DNA from 2 places in the Bacillus sp. GW823-FHT06B01 genome. Region 2 is predicted to be linked to the other one. Evidence: riboswitches for the same ligand, from Rfam matches in the RefSeq annotation. Region 2 holds a riboswitch; the other holds the start of a gene.
The links. Region 2 has a riboswitch for thiamine pyrophosphate ahead of AC1Q8N_RS07275 (energy-coupled thiamine transporter ThiT). Riboswitches for the same ligand answer to the same signal wherever they lie in the genome.

Region 1 (10,058 bases), on a different contig from region 2:
TACGAAATACTTTATCCTGATACATACGAAAAGCTGAACTCTCTTTAATCTTTCTCTTTTCCATTACCTGCTGAAAACGCAGCGTTTTTGCCGTTAACTCTTCTTGTAATTTTTTTCTCTCTGCTTCATCATAACAGCACGCAATTAAGTCTTCTATTTTTAATATATCTTTTTGTAGTTCCATTTCTGCTGGAATCATACCCGCATTTTTTAAGATTTTATAACTCATTCTAAGTTCTGGAGGTACCATTGAAAGGTCTTCTAATTGTAGTGGTTTTCCTTTTCCCGGAATATGATCAAGGTCTCCATTCCGTATTGCTTGTCGAATTTTTTCTTCAGCAATGTTCAAAAAGACATCCACACCATTCGCTCCTTTACATATTTTTACTATTATTTTACATGATATTTTCTCATCTTGCTACGCTATTACAAATTGACTTCATACAATTTTTTCTCAAATTTAATTACAAGGAGCCTTTTCCTCCCTAATCAATATTTTATTTTCATGTGTAGTCTGTATTAGAGCCATTTCATATTGAGAAAATCTTTGCGAATCAAATAAAGCGTTTACACCAAATCTTACATTTGCTACGATTTAATCACCCCCAGCTCCCTTGTATAGACTTCGTGATGTCTGATCATTTTTATCCCGCTTTAATGGTCAGTAAGACCCCCACCTCAAAATTTAGCGAAAGCAAAGAAGTTAGGTGGGGGTGGGGCTCCCCATAAAAGTCCGATTGGTGAGGGCTGATAATCAGTGGGGGATGAAGCCCCCCACTGATTAAAGTTTCACTTTATCTAGACGTTTCATACGTCTAGCTTCACTTTGGTTTATTGGCGCATGCCTTTAAATATATCTTTTATTTTGAAAGGAGAAATGACTATGAGCTCCAAAAAATTCACACTGCTATTACTATCCCTACTACTCTTCTTACCTCTTTTTCTTACAAACTTTATTACTCCAAATGTTGCATTAGCAGATTCACCAAAGCAAGGTCAAAAAATTGTTGGGTATTTTCCTTCATGGGGCATTTACGGACGTAATTATCAAGTTGCAGACATTGATGCATCAAAGCTAACTCATTTAAACTATGCTTTCGCTGATATTTGCTGGAATGGAAAACATGGAAACCCTTCTACTCACCCCGATAATCCAAATAAACAAACGTGGAACTGTAAAGAGTCTGGTGTACCACTGCAAAATAAAGAGGTTCCTAATGGCACTCTCGTACTCGGTGAACCATGGGCTGATGTCACAAAATCTTATCCGGGATCAGGTACAACTTGGGAAGATTGTGATAAATACGCCCGTTGTGGAAATTTCGGAGAACTGAAACGATTAAAAGCTAAGTATCCTCACTTAAAAACAATTATTTCAGTTGGTGGCTGGACTTGGTCTAACCGCTTTTCTGATATGGCAGCTGATGAAAAAACAAGAAAAGTATTCGCTGAATCTACAGTAGCTTTTCTTCGTGAATATGGATTTGACGGCGTTGATTTAGATTGGGAATATCCGGGCGTTGAAACGATTCCTGGTGGTAGTTATCGTCCTGAAGATAAGCAAAACTTCACCCTACTCCTTCAAGATGTTCGAAATGCATTAACGAAAGCTACTGCAGAAGATGGGAAACAATATTTACTAACAATCGCATCAGGTGCAAGCCAACGTTATGCGGATCATACAGAGCTAAAGAAGATCTCTCAAATACTTGATTGGATTAATATTATGACATATGATTTCCACGGTGGATGGGAAGCTACTTCTAACCATAATGCAGCACTATACAAAGATCAAAATGACCCAGCAGCGGATACAAAATTTTATGTAGATGGTGCGATAGACATTTATACAAATGAAGGGGTTCCAGCGGATAAACTCGTATTAGGTGTACCTTTTTACGGACGTGGATGGAAAAGTTGCGGAAAAGAAAATAATGGGCAATACCAACCTTGTAAACCAGGTAGTGACGGAAAGCTCGCTTCTAAAGGTACTTGGGATGATTATTCTACCGGTGACACAGGTGTGTATGATTATGGTGATTTAGCAGCTAATTATGTTAATAAAAATGGTTTTGTTCGCCACTGGAACGATGTAGCGAAAGTACCTTATTTATATAATGCGACTACAGGCACGTTTATTAGCTATGATGACAACGAATCTATGAAATATAAAACAGACTATATAAAGACAAAGGGTCTAAGTGGCGCGATGTTTTGGGAACTAAGCGGGGATTGCCGTACAAGTCCAAAATATAGTTGCAGTGGACCAAAATTGCTTGATACGTTAGTAAAAGAATTACTTGGTGGACCTATTACTCAAAAAGATACTGAGCCCCCAACAAACGTAAAAAATATTGCTATTACAAATAAAAATTCAAACTCCGTTCAATTAAACTGGACTGCATCTATTGATAACGTAGGAGTTACAGAATATGAAATTACTGCCGGAGAAGAGAAATGGAGTACAACAACAAATAGCATTACAATCAAAAACTTAAAATCTAATACCGAATACACATTTTCAATAATAGCAAAAGATGCTGCCGGGAATAAATCACAGCCTACTTCTATCATTGTAAAAACAGATGATACTGATACAACACCCCCTGGTGGAAATGGTAATGCTACCTTTTCAGTCACTTCAAATTGGGGAAGTGGTTACAACTTCTCGATTGTAATTAAAAATAGTGGAACGACCCCAATTAAAAACTGGAAATTAGAATTTGATTATAACGGCAATTTAACACAAGTTTGGGATTCTAAAATTAGTAGTAAAATAAATAATCATTACGTAATTACGAATGCAGGATGGAATGGTGAAATCCCTCCTGGTGGATCCGTTACAATCGGAGGGGCAGGAACAGGCACTCCCGCCAAACTTGTAAATGCATCCATTAGCGAAAATTAAGCGTAACCTCCATTAATTATTTCACTAAAGTTTGAATTTAGGTTTGAGTGCTCTATCCTAAATTCAAACTTTTAATTTCATGAAAAATCACAAATTAACATTACAATAACCTATTATAATTATATCTAGTTTCTAATATGAAGTTCATGTGAAGTTCATCTGAATTTTACATGAATTTCCTTTAAGTTCTATTGTCTTCCTATACTAATCACATTATCCTTTACATATAGGAATTATTTTTATTCCACTTCAAACTATCTATATATATAAAGAAAGATAGTCGCCTGTTAGGGAAAGGCATCTAAATATAAACATAACATAAGAAAAAGCACGCTTATAAGCGCACCATAAGAGTGCTTCTTCATACAATTCTCATGTAAGAGTTCTCGAAAATCATGTTAATCACAAAGAAAAGGCATTAGCTTATACAAGCTAATGCCTTTTCTTTATTCATATCGTTCAGCATCCCATTCTTCTATATTCCATACTTTTGTTATCCATGCTTCATAGAAAGAAGGCTCATGTGAGACAAGTAAAACTGTTCCTTTATATTGTTGTAACGCTTCCTGCAAAGACTTCTTTGTTTCTATATCCAAATGATTAGTCGGTTCATCTAAAATTAAAACATTGCTTTTCGTTACGATAAGTTCACATAAACGTACTTTCGTTTGTTCCCCGCCGCTTAATAAACGAATAGGTTTTAATACATGTTCTTCTTTCAATCCACACTTTGCTAATGCTTGGCGTACTTCTTTCTTTGTCATATCTGGTCGTTCTGCCCAAACTTTTTCTAATGGTGTTGTTTCTGAAGCAAACTCTTCCTGCGCAAAATAAGCAGGATTTACTCGTTCTCCAACAGAAATTGAACCGCTTAACGGCTTTATTTGACCTAATAACGTTTTTAACATTGTCGTTTTTCCAATTCCATTATGACCAACAATCGCTATCTTTTCTCCTTTTTTCACTTGCAAATTCAATTCTGGACATAACGGAGAACTATATCCTATCCTTAGTTTTTCAGCCTGTAATATGCGACTCACTGGCTCCTCATAAACATTGAAATCAAAACGGGATCGAGGTACATGACTAACCTTTTCAACCCTTTGCATTTTCTCCAATACTTTCTCTCGACTTTTGGCCTGTTTCGCTTTTCGAATTTTATTTTTTTGAATAAATGTTTCTAACTGAGCAATTTCTTTTTGCTGTTTCGCATGCGCCGATTGTAATTGTTTCCTTTGCAATTGATAACTTTGCACAAATTTTTCATAATTTCCTACGTACCGCTTCACTTTCCGTTCTTCTAGATGATAAATAACATTCGTAATACTGTTCAAAAATACTTCGTCATGTGAAATGATCACATAAGCTTTTTCATACAGTCTCAAATACGATTGCAACCATTCTATATGGGCTGTATCTAAATAATTTGTTGGCTCATCTAGCAATAAAACATCAGCTTTTTCTAAAAGGAGCTTCCCAAGTAATAACTTTGTTCGCTGTCCTCCACTTAACTTTGAAACATCCTTTTTCAACCCTATTTCAAATAAACCTAAACCGATTGCTACTTCTTCAATTTCTGTATGAATTTGATAGAAATTAGAGCTTTCCAATATAGTTTGTAATTCTCCATACTTTACTAACAGTTTTTCTACTTCTCCTGCTCCATTCATTTCTTCAGCAATTTTTAACATTTCGCATTCAATCCTATACAAATTAGAAAATGCACTTTGTAAGTATCCTTCAATTGTTATCCCCTCTTGTAAATCCATATGTTGCTGTAAAAAGCCTATCTTCACATGTGGAAACCATTCAATGTTTCCGTCATCATGTATAAGTTCTCCTGTTAAAATCCTTAACAAGGTTGATTTTCCAATTCCATTTTTCCCAACTAACCCAACATGCTCGCCCTTTAATAGTCGAAAACACGCATTATATAAAATGGTTTTCTCACCATATGAATGACTTAAATTTTCTACTGTTAATATACTCATTTTTTTCTCTCCTCTACTTATGGGTTCATAAGCTAAATAGAGAGCACAGTAAAAATCCTTATTTAATTGTGCATATAAAAAATGGGTAAGGTGAATACACCTTACCCATTACATATTATCGTAAAAAAGGATTAAGGTTCTTTACCTGCTGTCTTCAATTTAGCTTAATCGTTAAAAATGGGCAGACTTCTCCCGTATCAAGCTAAAACCATTTGAAGAACAGTTGATAAAGTCATTTTATCCTTTCACTCCTTTAACATTTGTTATATTAAGAGTATAAACTACTCTGTTATATTCTATTCTCTATTTTTTCTTTTGTTCCTTCTCATTCTTTTCATGTTCTATAAAAAAAGCTCTTACCAGCAATTATATTTAAATCTGGTAAGAGCTTTTTCTATTTTTTCATATAAGGAGCTAATACTCTCAGAATTTCTTCCTTATCCTTCTTTAACTCAAGTGATGTTAACATATCCATCGTTCTTGGTCTAGGTAATTTCACTTGTACCTCTCCAACTATTGATGCTGGTCTTTGAGATAAAATAAATACGCGATCCGACAGTAAGATTGCCTCATCTAAGTCATGTGTAACCATAACAATTGTTTGCTTCTCTTGGTGCCAAGAGTTTAAAAGCCAACTATGTACTTCCATTTTTGTAAAGGCATCTAATTTTCCAAAAGGCTCATCAAGTAGCATAATTGGCTTTTCACATAAATATGTGCGCAGAAAGCTAATCCTTTGACGCATACCACCAGACAATTCATCTGGATAATGGTCTGCATATTCATCTAGTTCAAATTGCTTTAATGCTTCCATTCCTTCTGTTAGCCTTTGTTTTTTCGGTTTCCCTTCGATTTCCAATGGAAGAACTATATTTTGCAAAGCTGATCGCCACGGTAGTAATAAATCCTGCTGCGGCATATAACTTACAACATCTTGCTCTTGTACGTGCCTATCCTTATACGTTACATTCCCACTTGTTGGATTTTCAACATTTGCAATCATATTTAATAATGTGCTTTTCCCGCAACCACTCGGTCCTACAAAGGAAACGAACTCTCCCTCTCGTATAGAAGCACTAATATTTGCCAATACATTCTTTCCATCAAAAGCTTTTACGATCTCTTTTATTTGTAATCCACTCATTTTTCACTTGGAAGGAACTCATTTGTAAAGGCATCTTTCACATCAATTTTCTTCTTAATAACTTTGTTATCATATAAGAAATTCATGTAATTCGTCCAAACTTCTTCCTTCTGTACTCCCCACACTTTTGCATCATCTTGATACTTCGTACTTAACCATTTTTGACTTTCTTGTACTAATTCTTTATTCACATCTGGAACTGCTTTAATTAAAATATCAGCAGCTTCTTTCGGTTCTTTAATTGCAAAATTATAACCTTCTGTCGTTGCACTCATAAACTTTTTCACAAAGTCTTTATCTTGCTTCGTATGTTTTTCACTCGTAATAATAACAGGACTATAGAAATCAAGCGCTGGGTCTAAGTCTTTCACCATAATCGTATTTAACTCTTTTCCTTGGCGCTTCGCTTCAATTCCATCCCATCCGTAATATATCCATTCAAAGTCTGCATCACGACCGATTGATTTAAAGAAATCTGTTTGTCCTAAGATGATTTTTTCAACTTTATTAAAATCAGCTTGATGCTTCTCCATGATTGTCTTCAACGTCGCTTCTTCTGCTGGTCCTCCCCAGCCGCCGTAACGTTTACCTTCAAAATCTTTTGGTGACGTCATATTATCTTTTTTAAGTGATGCAAAAGCTGAAGTATTATGTTGGATGATTGCTCCTACAGATACAACAGGAATACCTTCCACACGAGCCAACGTTACATTTTCTTGTGCGCTTATTGCAAAGTCAGCTTTTCCGGAAGCTATCATTTGCTCCGCTGTCACATTATCACCTGGCTGAATAATCTCTACATCTAATCCTTGCTTTTTATAATAATCTTTCGTTTGCGCTACATATAGGCCAGTATGATTCGTATTCGGAAACCAATCTAATACTACTTTTACTTTTTGATCTTTACTTGCACTTTCTTCTTTCTTCGCCGGATTACATCCAGCTACACCTACTGCTAATAAGGCAGCCAACATAACTTTTAAACCTTTTTTCATTTTCTGCCGTCCTTTCTATATATCCATGGTGCTGTTATTCTTGCCATAAACTCCACGATAAAATACAGACATAATGTCACCATAACAATAATTGCTGCCACACCAAATACTCGGGCTGTTAAAAAGGATTTTGTAGCCCTTGTAAGCATAACTCCTAATCCTTCACTTGCACCGAGCCATTCCCCAATAATTGCTCCCATTACGCTATATGTAACTGCAATTTTTAAACCTGAGAAAAAGTATGGCAACACTGCTGGAAACTTTACTTTCTGGTAAACTTGCCATTTCGTTGCCTTCATCGTTTGCAACAACTTCAACATATTTTTATCTACCGTTTGAAAACCTTCTAAAATGCTAAGCGCAATCGGGAAGAAACAAACGAGTATTACTACCATTACTTTCGGTAGCATTCCATATCCAAACCAAATAATAAATAACGGTGCAAGTACAACGATTGGAATCGTTTGCGAAATAACAAGCAACGGATTTATTAAAATACGAAATAAAGGGATAACATCCATAATAATTGCAATACTTGTCCCAATTAAAATCGCAAAAAATAGTCCAATTAGAACCTCTTGTAACGTTTGCATCGTATTCGGTAATAGTAAATCTTTCATTCCAATTAATTCTTGAACAATGGCAGAAGGCTTCGGTAAAATCCACGGTTCAATTTTAAATAATGAAACAGATCCTTCCCATATCGCTATGAGAAGGATAAGCCAAATTGTTGTAATTGTTTTAGATTGCTTCTGGTTTTGCATATTCATCACGGTACTTCCAAACCTTTTCATCTATCGTTACACCAGTACTTGGACGATAATGGATTTTAATAGAAGTAATCACTTCTTCTGCTCCAGCATCCACACAAGCTTGTTGCGCACGTTTAATGATATCAAGAAGTACATCTAATTCTCCTTCCAGCGTTGTTTCCATTGCCCCTACTTCATAACGAACTCCCGATTGTTGTACAACTTCAATTGCTTTATCAACAACAGAATACACATCTTTGTTCTTCGCTTGTGGTACTACTGAAAATGAAATTGTAACTTGTTGTGACATAGTAAAATCCCCCTTATAAAATGAAATATTAAAACAAGAAAAGGCTTTCCTACTGCGTAGGAAAGCCTTGTATGCAAGTTATTATAGAATAACATATGCTACATCACTTTAAGTAACTCCCTACGCTGGCATTATCCAGATCAGGTTGAGGGTCGATGTTTGTTTACATCCTCTCAGCCAATTGGCTCCCCGGTCCTTAATTCGTTTTCATTGTAGCATGATTTATTTTATTGAACAAACAAAAGCACGTATAATCATTTCATTTAACTTTTGAATTCCCCTATTAACTCTTGTAACTCCTGTGAAAGCCAGCTTAAAGAACTAGCTAATTCAGCAATATCTTGTACAGACATTTCCTGCTCTTTCATACTTTCTTCAATATTATTACTACTATTTGCATACGTATTTGCAATAAGTGATAGTTCATTTACAACACGAACAATATTTTGGCTATTTTGCAATATATCACTTGAATTGCTAGAAACAACTCTAACTTGATTTGTAACAGATTGTGCTGATTTTGAAATTTTTTCAAAGAAAGCACCACTACTTTCAACAAGTTTTATTCCAGATTCTACTTCTTTTGAAGCTTTTTGCATTGAAACAACAGCTTCTTCCGTTTCAACTTGTGTTTCCCCTATTAATTTCGCTATATCTTTTGCTGATGCTTCCGTCTGCTCTGCTAATTTACGCACTTCATCAGCAACAACAGCAAATCCCTTTCCGGTTGCCTCAGCACGTGAAGCTTCAATAGAAGCATTTAAAGCTAGGGAATTAGTTTGATTTGAAATACCTGTAATTACATTTACAATATCACTAATTTCTTTTGATCTTGTTTCCAAAGAATGGATGATAGAAGATAAATCTTGTACTGCATTTTGTATTATGTTCATTTGATTAATCGCCTGCTCAATAACACCATTTCCTTTTACTGAATGATACTTTGTACCTTCAGACTCTTTCGCTATTTGTTCTGCAGCATTCGTTATCTCTTCCATCTTATCTTCCATTTCATATACAGCGCCTAAATACTGTGGTGCTGCAGTTTCTTGTAACCGAGCTCCAGCTCTTAACTCAACCATAGAACTTACGATTTCTTTAACTGCCATGCTATTCTCTTTCGTACTCACTGACAATTCTTGTGAAGATGAGGAAACCTGTTCTGCTGTCTGCTTCACTTTATCTATAATTCCTTTAAACTTCTCGATGGTATTATTAAAATACGCATTAATAATACCAATATCATCTGGTCTTTCCTCTAATTTAATACTTAAATCACCTTCACCGACTTTGCGCAATCCTTCACGTAAATCTCGCAATGGAGCAAGTGCGTTACGCACAATTAAGAATTGAATAAAAGTTGCAATTAAAACAGAAATACAAATAAACATTAAACCTTGTATAATGAACTTTTCTTTTGTACTAGGAACAATAGAAGCATCTACATCAGCTGCAACAAGTGCCACAATATTACCTTCTCCATCTTTAATTGGCTCTAATATCGTTACCCATGTTCCTAATGCGTCTTCATATACTTCTGTCATGTTTGCTTTTTTTGTGCTCATTACTTTATCATATGCTTTCATCCAAAGGTCTGGTTGTTTATAATATTCTCCCGGCCTTACTTCAACAACATTTGCTAAACCTGTAGATAAATCAATGATTTGTAGCTCACCTTTTTCATTTTTTTTCGCTCCAACAATATAGGTTTGTCCAACACTGTTCAATTCTTCCGTTGATTCATCTAATTTCTCTGTTAACTTCTCTCTCTTTTCTCTTTCTGCCGTTGGGTCTTTTGCAACATCTCTCAATATTTCTGCGTCTAATTTATGTAATACCGTATCCCCTGTTTCAAAAGAATGCCTTTCAAATATAGACATCATGCTATTTTGAAACATGTTAAAACTTAACGCTCCCATAGTACCGACAAGCGTCAAAATAACTAACACAGTTAACAA
Region 2 (10,058 bases):
AATTAGTAGGAATCGGATTAGCGGCAGCAATTTCACTTGGAGCATTATCAGGTTGTTCTTTATTAGGAGAGAAAGCAAACGGTTTTGTACTGTACGGATCAGAAGAACAAGTTCAACAAATTACAGATAAAAACAAAAAAGAAGTGAAAGAAAAAGACTTCTATAAAATGAAAATGACTACATTAGAAGGTAAAAAAGTTCTTGTTATGGATAAGAAAACTGGTGAAGAACTGGTGAAGAAAGAGTTACTTAGCAAAGTTGATGAAAAAGACGACACGAAACCACTTGATAAATTGCCAGCTATAACAGCAGAGCAAGGTGTATTATTTGCTAAAGAAAAAGTAGAAAATGCTACACTTGATGGTGCAAAATTAAAATACGAAGGCAATACAATTATCGGAAGTGGCCGTGCATATACAGATATGTATGCAATTGTTGATGACGCAACTTACAGCAATATAAAAGGTGATGAAAAATCTGTTGGGGTATTAAAATTCGATAAAGACCCAAGTAAAGAATTCCCTGGCTACAACGGCGTAGAAGCTTCTCAACTTGTAAAAATTAAAAAGTAAAACAAAAAAGCTTTGCGAATTCGCAAAGCTTTTTTCTATTTATGAGCAACTTGCTCCATATCCGGACTACAAGTTTGCGACTGACATGACTTATTTAAAGAACATGCTGCGCATTTTCCCTTTTTACTTCTCTTTACAAAATTCACTAACGTATATGCTGCATAACCAAAAATGATAGCTCCAATTATAATATTGACCATCACCCTAATACATCTCCTTCTAGAATCCGAGTAAGGATCCAACTTGGTATATAATAAGCGTTAATACATAAGCAACAACGAGTGGATATACGACAGAGAAAATCGTCCACTTCGCTGATCCTGTTTCACGTTTAATAACGGCTACTGTCGCTAAACACGGAACATATAATAAAATAAAGAACATAAATGCATATGCTGATAGCGCCGTATAATGCGCTCCCATTACATTTCCTAGCACATCTTCTTTCACCGCATAAATAATTGCCATTGTAGAAACGACAACTTCTTTTGCTAAAAATCCTGTTAAAAGGGATGCCGCAGCTTGCCACGTTCCAAATCCAAGTGGTGCAAATAGTGGTGCGATAAATCCACCAATCATCGCTAAGTAACTGTCTCCCATGTCAACACCAAATCCTGATGGACCTGCGTAGTTTAATAACCAAATGACAACAGAACCACCGAAGATAAATGTACCTGCTTTACGAACAAATCCTTTCCCTTTCTCCCACGTACTTAACCATAACGTTTTCGCTTGTGGTACACGGTAAGGAGGTAGTTCAATAACGAAAATAGATTTTTCCGCTTTTAAAATGGTAAGAGACATAATTTTTGTAACTAATAACGCAAGAACAATACCTGCAACATATAAAGAAAACACAACAGTTGCCTGACTTTGAGGGAAGAATACTCCCGCAAATAATGCATATACAGGTAAACGTGCCGAACAAGACATAAACGGTGTTACAAGAACTGTAAGTAAACGTTCTTTTTCTTGTTCAATCGTTCTCGCTGCCATAATACCTGGAACATTACATCCAAAACCGATAATCATCGGAATGAACGCTTTTCCGTTTAAACCGAAGAACTCCATAATTCTATCCATAACAACTGCAATTCGCGCCATATACCCTGAATCTTCTAATAATGAAATGAAAAAGAATAGTGCAAAGATTTGTGGAACGAATACTAATACAGCACCAACACCGGCAATAATACCTTCTGTAACGAGTGCTTGAATAAAATGAGAAGCTCCAATACTTGTAAGTCCAGCCGTCACCCAATCCGTAAGCTGGCCACCAAAAAACTCATCTAACATATCGGATAAAGGTGTACCAATCCACGTAAACGTAACCTGAAAAATAAAAAACATAACTGCTAAAAAGATTGGAAGTCCTAAAATTTTATGTGTAATTAATCTATCAATTTTTTCCGAAAAAGGAATTTTTCCTTCTTTCTCATGCCGCATAACATTTGTTTTTAACTTTTCAATATACGCTTCACGAGTTTTGTAAATGTGCTCCTCCAACGTACAATCAAGTTTTCCTTCTAAGCGAGATCGAATGGCTGCAAGTTCCTTATAAATTGGTAATGCTTTCATTTCTTTTTCTACTACTTCGTTATTACTTAAAAATTGAAGAGCTAACCATCTTGGATGCTTGTAATTCGCTTTCTCTAAAAGAGAAATTACCTGTCCAATTCCTTCATCCATCTGTACACCATATGAAATTACGAATGGCTTTTTCTCGTTTTTTTCATTTTCTTTAAGAGTCGCAAGTAGTTCTTCACAACCTTTTCCGCTTCTTGCAACGACAGGAACGACTGTTACACCTAATAACTCTGATAATCGTTTTACATTAATTACAATGCCTCGTTGCTTTGCCACATCGACCATATTTAATCCGATTGAAACCGGCTTTCCAAACTCAAGTAATTGCAACGTTAAATGCATATTTCTCTCGAATTGCGAAGAATCCACTATATTTAACATATGATGAAATTCGTCTGTTAGTAGAAAATTTGTAACGACACCTTCATCACGCGAAACTGGATTCAAATCATAAACACCTGGTAAATCAATTAATGTCCCTTGCTTATCTTTTAATTTACCAACCTTCTTTTCTACTGTTACACCGCTCCAGTTTCCTACGTATTCATAAGAACCAGTAAGTGCATTAAATAATGATGTCTTCCCTGTATTCGGATTCCCTAGCAAAGCTACCTTATTCACGCTAATTCCACCTTTATCATTTTCGCGTCACAATGACGAATACTAATTAACTGTCCACGACACTCCAATGTACAAGGACCTTTGAACATCGCTTTCTGCTTCATGCGAAGTTCGCTTCCTTCAGAAAGACCGAAAGCAGCCAATCTTCTCTTTAGTAAATGATCTAAAGACTGAACGCTTTTTACTAACACTTTCTCACCGATTTTAATATCTACTAAGCTCATAACCTTCCCCCTCAGAAGAGAATGATAATTATTTTCAAAAAAATTATAGCACACTCTATTTCTCTTGTACTATACCCTTTTGCTTCATATTTATTAATATTTCGCTACAATTCTATTTCAATCATTGTCATACTGTATTCGTTTGCCATTCTCATCCATTTCGCTTACAATAAACAATAGCAAATAAAGAATCTCGTTATCACTGGGGGAGCCATGCCGCTGAGAGGGAACACTTCGTTCCGACCCTTCGAACCTGTTAGTTAATGCTAACGCAGGGATTGTGCAAACGTCCGAAATACATACCTCTTTTTTATTTACGTATTTCGTATCCTCCTATGATATCTATTCTTTTTTGTACAACTTGGATTTAGGGGGAGACAACATGCGTAACACCAATTTACAAGCGATGATCGAATCTGCAATTCTTGCAGCCTTCGCCCTGGTCATCGACATTTTACCACTTTCAATCAAAATATCAGCAACAGGTGGTTCCATCTCATTCGCTATGATTCCTATTTTTATTATCGCATATCGCTGGGGCTTCAAAATGGCTTTCTTAGGAGGCTTAATTTGGGGATTATTACAAATTGTCGTAGGCGATGCCATTATCGTCACACCAATTCAAGTACTAATTGAATACTTCGTTGCTTTCGCATTCATTGGATTTGCTGGTTTATTCTATCGACCAATTCAAAAAGCACTTTTAACATCCAATGTAAATAGCTTAGAACAATCCAATTTAAGTAGCCGTAAAGACAAACCTTCACAAAAACAAAACGAAGGAAAGAAAGTTATTGGTTACATTATTGTTGCTACATTTGTTGGTAGCTTTGCTCGCTACTTCTGTCACTTTATTGCCGGTATTATTTTCTGGGGACAATATGCACCGAAAGGCCAATCAGCAGTTCTATATTCTTTAATATTTAACGGTAGCACAATGATTGGTTCCTATATTCTATGTACCGTTTTACTTATCTTTTTATTTATCACTTCACCACGTTTATTCAAAAGCATCAATGCTTATCAAATAAATTCAAACAAAAAGAGCGCTTCATAAGCGCTCTTTTTTCATATCGTAATATCAATTAAAAATACAATAAATGCACAAAAGAAAATAAATACCATTATACTTAGCCACTTGCTATGCACGGTTCATCGACTCCTTACATAACCTCATTTTCTAACCAGATTATATCGCTTAAAAATAAAGATTAGGTAAAGATAATATGAAAATAAATTAAAAAAGCGTAGCATGTACCATCTACGCTTTTTTTGGTAAGTAGAAGTAAAATAATACACCGTCTTCTGTATTCTTCACCCCATATTCAGCATCGTGTAGTTCTAAAATATTTTTAGAAATAGCTAGCCCAAGACCCGTTCCACCTTGTGAACGCTGACGAGCTGCATCCACACGATAAAAACGATCCCAAATTTTATCTAATTGTTCTTCTTCAATGTGAGTACCTTTATTTTCAATACACACTTTTATACGATCCTGCTCATCTATTGTGGAAATAATAATATCCTCTTTATTTGGTGTATAACGTATGGCATTCGTAATGAAGTTCACGATTACTTGTTCAATCCGACTTTGATTTGCCATCACTTCAACTGAACATATATTTTTATGCACACGAAGTTCTTTTTTCTCTATCTCCACAGAAAGGTATTCACATATATCTTCAATTACTGAATCAATATAAAATAAATCCTTTTTCATTTTATATGTACCTGACTCAAATTTAGCTAACTCAAGCATATCCAAAATTAAAGTATCCATTTTATCTACTTCTCGTTCCATCGCCTGAAAATAGTACTCTTTTTTATGTTCAGCTACTCCATCTTTTAAAATAGAAATACAACTTTTCATAATACTCAGCGGTGTTTTCAATTCATGCGACACACCAGAAATAAATTCTTTCCGCGTATTTTCTAACTTTCTTTCCTTTTCAATATCTTGTTCTAGCTGTCCAATATGCGAATGAAGTTTATTAGATAGTACATTAATATTATTCGATAAATCACCAATTTCATCTTTTGAAGTAATCGGAATTTTTTCGGTGAAATCTAAATGCGCTATTTTCTTCGTGGTATCATTTATTTTTAATAACGGCTTTGCAATTTGTTTTGAATAATAAAACGAAGCTAGAAAAATGAGAACGACTACAAATGCAATGATGTAAATGTAGTAATCTTGCACCATTTGTACTGCTTCATCTACAGGCTGTAAAGAAGCCATTGCATATATATATGCTACTGATCCGTCTTTTTCTTTTATTGGCTTAATTAATAATTTATATTTTATATCATTCTTTTCATAATCCATTGTTTGTGTTGTATATCGTATTTTATTGCTTTCTTTTAATAATAAATCAGTTTGAAAAACCTTAATATTATCTAAAAATATGCTATTTTTATAAATTGGATTCACAGGACCGTTTACATCTGGTAACTGTACTTTTGTAACACGTCCTCCTATGTAAAAATCTGGTTCTTGGGCAACTTGCTCCTGAACGGCCGGCCTCTTCTCCTTAACAACTTGTTCCCCGACTGCTTTCTTTTTCTCCTCATATAATTTACTCATTTTCTCATTAAATGCTTTTTCTAACGGTTTATTAGATCCGCTTAAATTCTGCTTAGATAAAGAAAAAGAGAATGGAATAAAACTATCTTCTTTTCTCACTCCAGAAAAATAAATTTCTTGTCCTAAAAACTGCTCTGATGATTTATTATCAATCTCCTCTATATTGACGAGATTACCTAAGGGAATCTTGAATATTTGTTGTCCAAAGCTCTTTTGTTGCATACGATTTATTGTTACTTCAAAATAAAAATCATCCGCATGTTTTAAATTCCCATTCTGATCTAACGTTGTAATCCACGTATTATTTTCTCTTAAAAAATCTTGCTCCAGCTTCTGAATTCCTTCTGCACTTCCTGCATAATTCAAATAATTCTTCTCAAAAGAATTTAAATTCACTTTAATATCTTCTACTTTTCGATTCGCATAATATTGTTTAAAAAATATCGTTTGTCCAATAAATATCGTCGCTAAAATTAACATGCATAATGCTGTTGTGAGGGTAAATAATTTTAGTACAATCCCTTTTCTCATACATTTCCCTCAAATTTATAACCTGTTCGTACTACAGTTGTAATGCACTTTGCTTTCTCTCCTAATTTATTTCTTAAATTACGAATATGACTATTAACCGTTCGATCATCACCAGCAAATTCATATCCCCAAATTCTTGAAATTAATTGTTCCCTTGTTAGTACAATTCCTTGGTTTTTCATGAAATACACTAATATTTCAAACTCCGTATGCGTTAAACTAACATCTGCCTCATCAACAGTAACAGTACGTGACGGAAAATGGACGTGGATGCCATGAATCGATAAAGTATCATCTTCGTTCTCTAAAGGTTTCTTCGATGCTTTTCTACTTTCTAATAATCGGTTCGCTCTTGCTAATAAAATTGGTGGGCTATACGGCTTCGTCACATAGTCATCCGCCCCAAGTTCAAATCCAAGTAACGTATCATCTTCATCTACACGTGCCGTCAGCATAATAATAGGAACCTCAGATGTTTTACGAATTCTTCGGCAAACAGACCATCCATCAAGTTCTGGCAACATAATATCTAAAATAACTAAATCAACCTCTTCTTCCTCAAATACAACTAAAGCTTCTTTCCCATCTCTTGCTTCAAACACTACATATTGCTCGCTCAAAAAATAATCTTTTAAAATTTCACGCAAAATATCTTCATCTTCCACAATTAAAATGTTTTTTGACATAACTTGTGTATCCCCCTTCCGTTTTCAGAAACTATCACTTCATTTTGAATAACTAGCTGTTAACTTCGCCTCGATAATATATCTATCTGGTGCATCCCCTATATAATCAAATGGATAGCAAGTCGTCAGTGTTAATATCGGTTCTTCTTTTTTTATAATAACAGTGCGATCATCCGCATGGGTAATCCACGTCTTTTGAATTTCATATGTGTACGTTTTATTATCATACTCTAAAACAAGAGTGTCTTTTTCTTTTAACTCTCCTAAATCTGTAAAGACAGTATCCCGGTGCCCACTTAGTACAGTATGGCCCCCTCCAGATGGCGTTGTCGTTACATCACTAACGAACATTCCAACCCCTTTTTTCAGCGTTGCATCATCCGCTCCCCAATATACAGAAAACTTCTTCTTTATTTTCGGTATATTTAACATCGCTACCTTTTCTCCTTCTTTATGCTCTGTTTGAGAAGAAGGCACTTGAGAAGTTACGGGGGTTTCATGTAAAAGTTGATCATGTTGTATATTGTTAAGACTCTTTATTTCTTCCTTCGTTAGTTGCTGAGCAGAGCTTTTTCCTTTATACCATTCCATAGCATAATATGATCCCATAAATAGTCCTATAGCCATCAATATGATACCGATATAATTGAGTAACTTCATGTTTCATCCCTCCATGCCAAAAATGGTAGGAATAACCTACCATTTTTAATATATGAAATTATTCCATTCTTTATAGGACAATATTTTATTTACGCCTTAACTTTATTGCGACGTTTCAAGCCAAATAATGTCCCTATCCCTACAAGACACGCGCTTAGTGCCATCATTGCTACATTATTAGATGCTGTGTTTGGTAATTTTTCACCTTGTACAGCTGGCTTCGCTACTTCTTTTTTTACCGCACCATTTTTTTGTTGTACTTGTGCTGCTTCTTTTTTTGCCATATCATTTTTCAACTGTTCTTGTGCTATTCTCTTTTTCTCTTCTTCACTTTTTTGCTGTTCCTTAATCAATGCTTCTTTTTTCGCCTTATCGTTTTTCAACTGCTCTTGCGCTATTCTCTTTTTCTCTTCTTCACTTTTTTGCTGTTCTTTAATCACTGCTTCTTTTTTCGCTTTATCTTGCTGCAGTTGCGCCTGTTCTTCCTTTGTTACTGTTCCAGTATCCGCACTCGCTACTGAAGAATATCCTACTGTTAAAAGTGCCATTGCACAAATTGGTAATAGTCTCTTTTTCATCTTCATTCTCTCCTTATATTTTATTCACATCAACTCGCATCGGATGTATCACTAGAATAAACAAGAGATATAAATATAAGATGCAGATGAAATATATTTCATTTAAAGATTTCATTGTAGAAAAATAAAAAAACATCGCAATATATGCGATGTTTTTTCGGGTGTGTGTCTCAATATTTACATGTTACTTTCGCGTGATTTAGAAGTAGAACGGGCCGGAGCGATAACTAATTGTCTCGGCTCAGTTTTCTTTAAGTGATTTTTGACGTTACACTTACGACGTTGAACAACCCACGCTTTAATAGGGTTTGTCAAAATAATCTTTTGCTCTTCGTTAGGGGTCTCTTCTTCCAACCTACAACTTTCGCTCCATTTATTCCATTTCATTGTAAATTTAGAAGAAGAATGATCGTCTTCTCGATCAAACAAGTGCAAAAAATCCATTTCGCCAGCTAGCATTACGGTGTTGCTAGTTGCTAAAAAAGAAAAGGTCGTCCAACGTTTCTCCATGCCCTCCTACTCCTTTTTCACATATAGAGTGCCTAAAACTTAATTTACCTAAAATATGCTTGCCTTTTACCTTACACTTATAGTTTATCCAAAACACTACTATGCAACTATCGATTTGCCTTACAACTACCTTACATTTTTGTAAGAAACAAAAAACCTTCACTCTCTATACGTGAAGGTTTCTCATTTCTTATCTATATGATCTTTCATATGATCCACTCCAGCTTCTTGTAGCTGTGACATCATACCGTGGGAAATTGCGCCTAATACTAAAGTCATTCCAATTAGTGAAATTCGAATCGCTGGTACATCAATTATGTAAGCCAAACTACCAAGAACAATTGTTAAAAGTAATGCTTTTATAAATGTTGCACTTGTATAATCTTTCTTTCTCATCATAATCACCCTTTTTGGAAGCGTTTTCTTGATATGATCAGTATATCATATCATCTGACTATTTTGTGGGGATTTCTGTAAAAAACTTATATCTTCTTTGACTTTTCCCCTTCTTTCCTTTACAGTCGAAATGTTCACAAGTTTTACACTGTAGGAGGACTCCAATGAATCTTGAAATAAAAGATACTTTAATTTCTGAAGAACAATTACAAGAAAAAGTAAAAGAACTAGCACTTCAAATCGAACGTGACTTTGAAGGAGAAGAAATCGTAGTAATCGCTGTATTAAAAGGATCTTTCGTATTCGCTGCCGATTTAATTCGTCACATTAAAAACGATGTAACAATCGACTTTATTTCTGCATCTAGCTACGGAAATCAAACAGAAACAACTGGAAAAGTAAAACTGTTAAAAGATATCGATGTAAACATTACTGGAAAAAACGTAATTGTCGTAGAAGATATTATCGATTCTGGTTTAACACTTCACTTCTTAAAAGATCACTTCTTTATGCATAAACCGAAAGCATTGAAATTCTGTACGTTACTTGATAAACCTGAGCGTCGTAAAGTGGACTTAAAAGCTGAATATGTTGGCTTCCAAATTCCAGACGAATTTATCGTTGGCTACGGTATCGACTGCGCAGAAAAATATCGTAACTTACCATTTATCGCTTCAGTTGTAACGGAATAATATAATAAAATAAACTTCCACCATCAATTACTGGTGGAAGTTTATTTTCTATCACGATTCGTAAAAGACAAAGGGAGAGAATAAAAATGACAAAGACAAAATTTAAAAAAGTACTCCTCATCGTAAATCCGAAAGCTGGTCAAGGTGACTTACATACAAATTTAACGAAAATCGTACCACCTCTTGCCGCAGCTTTTCCTGATCTACATATCCTTCATACGAAAAAACAAGGTGATGCAACAAAATATTGCCAAGAGTTTGCTAGTAAAGTAGATTTAATTATCGTCTTTGGTGGTGACGGCACTGTATTTGAATGCACAAATGGCTTAGCACCTCTTGAAACTAGACCTACACTTGCAATCATTCCAGGCGGAACTTGCAATGACTTCTCTCGTACTCTAGGCGTTCCGCAAAACA

Region 1: linked by a shared signal. The riboswitch ahead of AC1Q8N_RS25215 (MTH1187 family thiamine-binding protein) and the one ahead of AC1Q8N_RS07275 (energy-coupled thiamine transporter ThiT) in region 2 are both predicted to bind thiamine pyrophosphate.

The regions. Positions count from the first base shown of each region.
Region 1 covers NZ_JBXAHR010000007.1:105,285-115,342, reverse strand. Annotated here, with positions in the region: gene AC1Q8N_RS25245 (DnaJ family domain-containing protein) at 1-361, opposite strand, end outside; gene AC1Q8N_RS25240 (glycosyl hydrolase family 18 protein) at 884-2,908, shown strand; gene AC1Q8N_RS25235 (ABC-F family ATP-binding cassette domain-containing protein) at 3,355-4,899, opposite strand; gene AC1Q8N_RS25230 (ABC transporter ATP-binding protein) at 5,294-6,043, opposite strand; gene AC1Q8N_RS25225 (ABC transporter substrate-binding protein) at 6,040-7,038, opposite strand; gene AC1Q8N_RS25220 (ABC transporter permease) at 7,035-7,808, opposite strand; gene AC1Q8N_RS25215 (MTH1187 family thiamine-binding protein) at 7,780-8,100, opposite strand; TPP riboswitch at 8,201-8,302, opposite strand; gene AC1Q8N_RS25210 (methyl-accepting chemotaxis protein) at 8,364-10,058, opposite strand, start outside.
Region 2 covers NZ_JBXAHR010000002.1:68,960-79,017, reverse strand. Annotated here, with positions in the region: gene AC1Q8N_RS07295 (lipoprotein BA_5634 family protein) at 1-572, shown strand, start outside; gene AC1Q8N_RS07290 (FeoB-associated Cys-rich membrane protein) at 608-775, opposite strand; gene feoB (ferrous iron transport protein B) at 792-2,780, opposite strand; gene AC1Q8N_RS07280 (FeoA family protein) at 2,777-3,004, opposite strand; TPP riboswitch at 3,199-3,300, shown strand; gene AC1Q8N_RS07275 (energy-coupled thiamine transporter ThiT) at 3,387-4,061, shown strand; gene AC1Q8N_RS07270 (sensor histidine kinase) at 4,266-6,119, opposite strand; gene AC1Q8N_RS07265 (response regulator transcription factor) at 6,116-6,805, opposite strand; gene srtD (class D sortase, LPxTATN-specific) at 6,845-7,465, opposite strand; gene AC1Q8N_RS07255 (LPXTG cell wall anchor domain-containing protein) at 7,555-8,043, opposite strand; gene AC1Q8N_RS07250 (hypothetical protein) at 8,221-8,553, opposite strand; gene AC1Q8N_RS07245 (hypothetical protein) at 8,737-8,952, opposite strand; gene hpt (hypoxanthine phosphoribosyltransferase) at 9,114-9,641, shown strand; gene AC1Q8N_RS07235 (diacylglycerol/lipid kinase family protein) at 9,728-10,058, shown strand, end outside.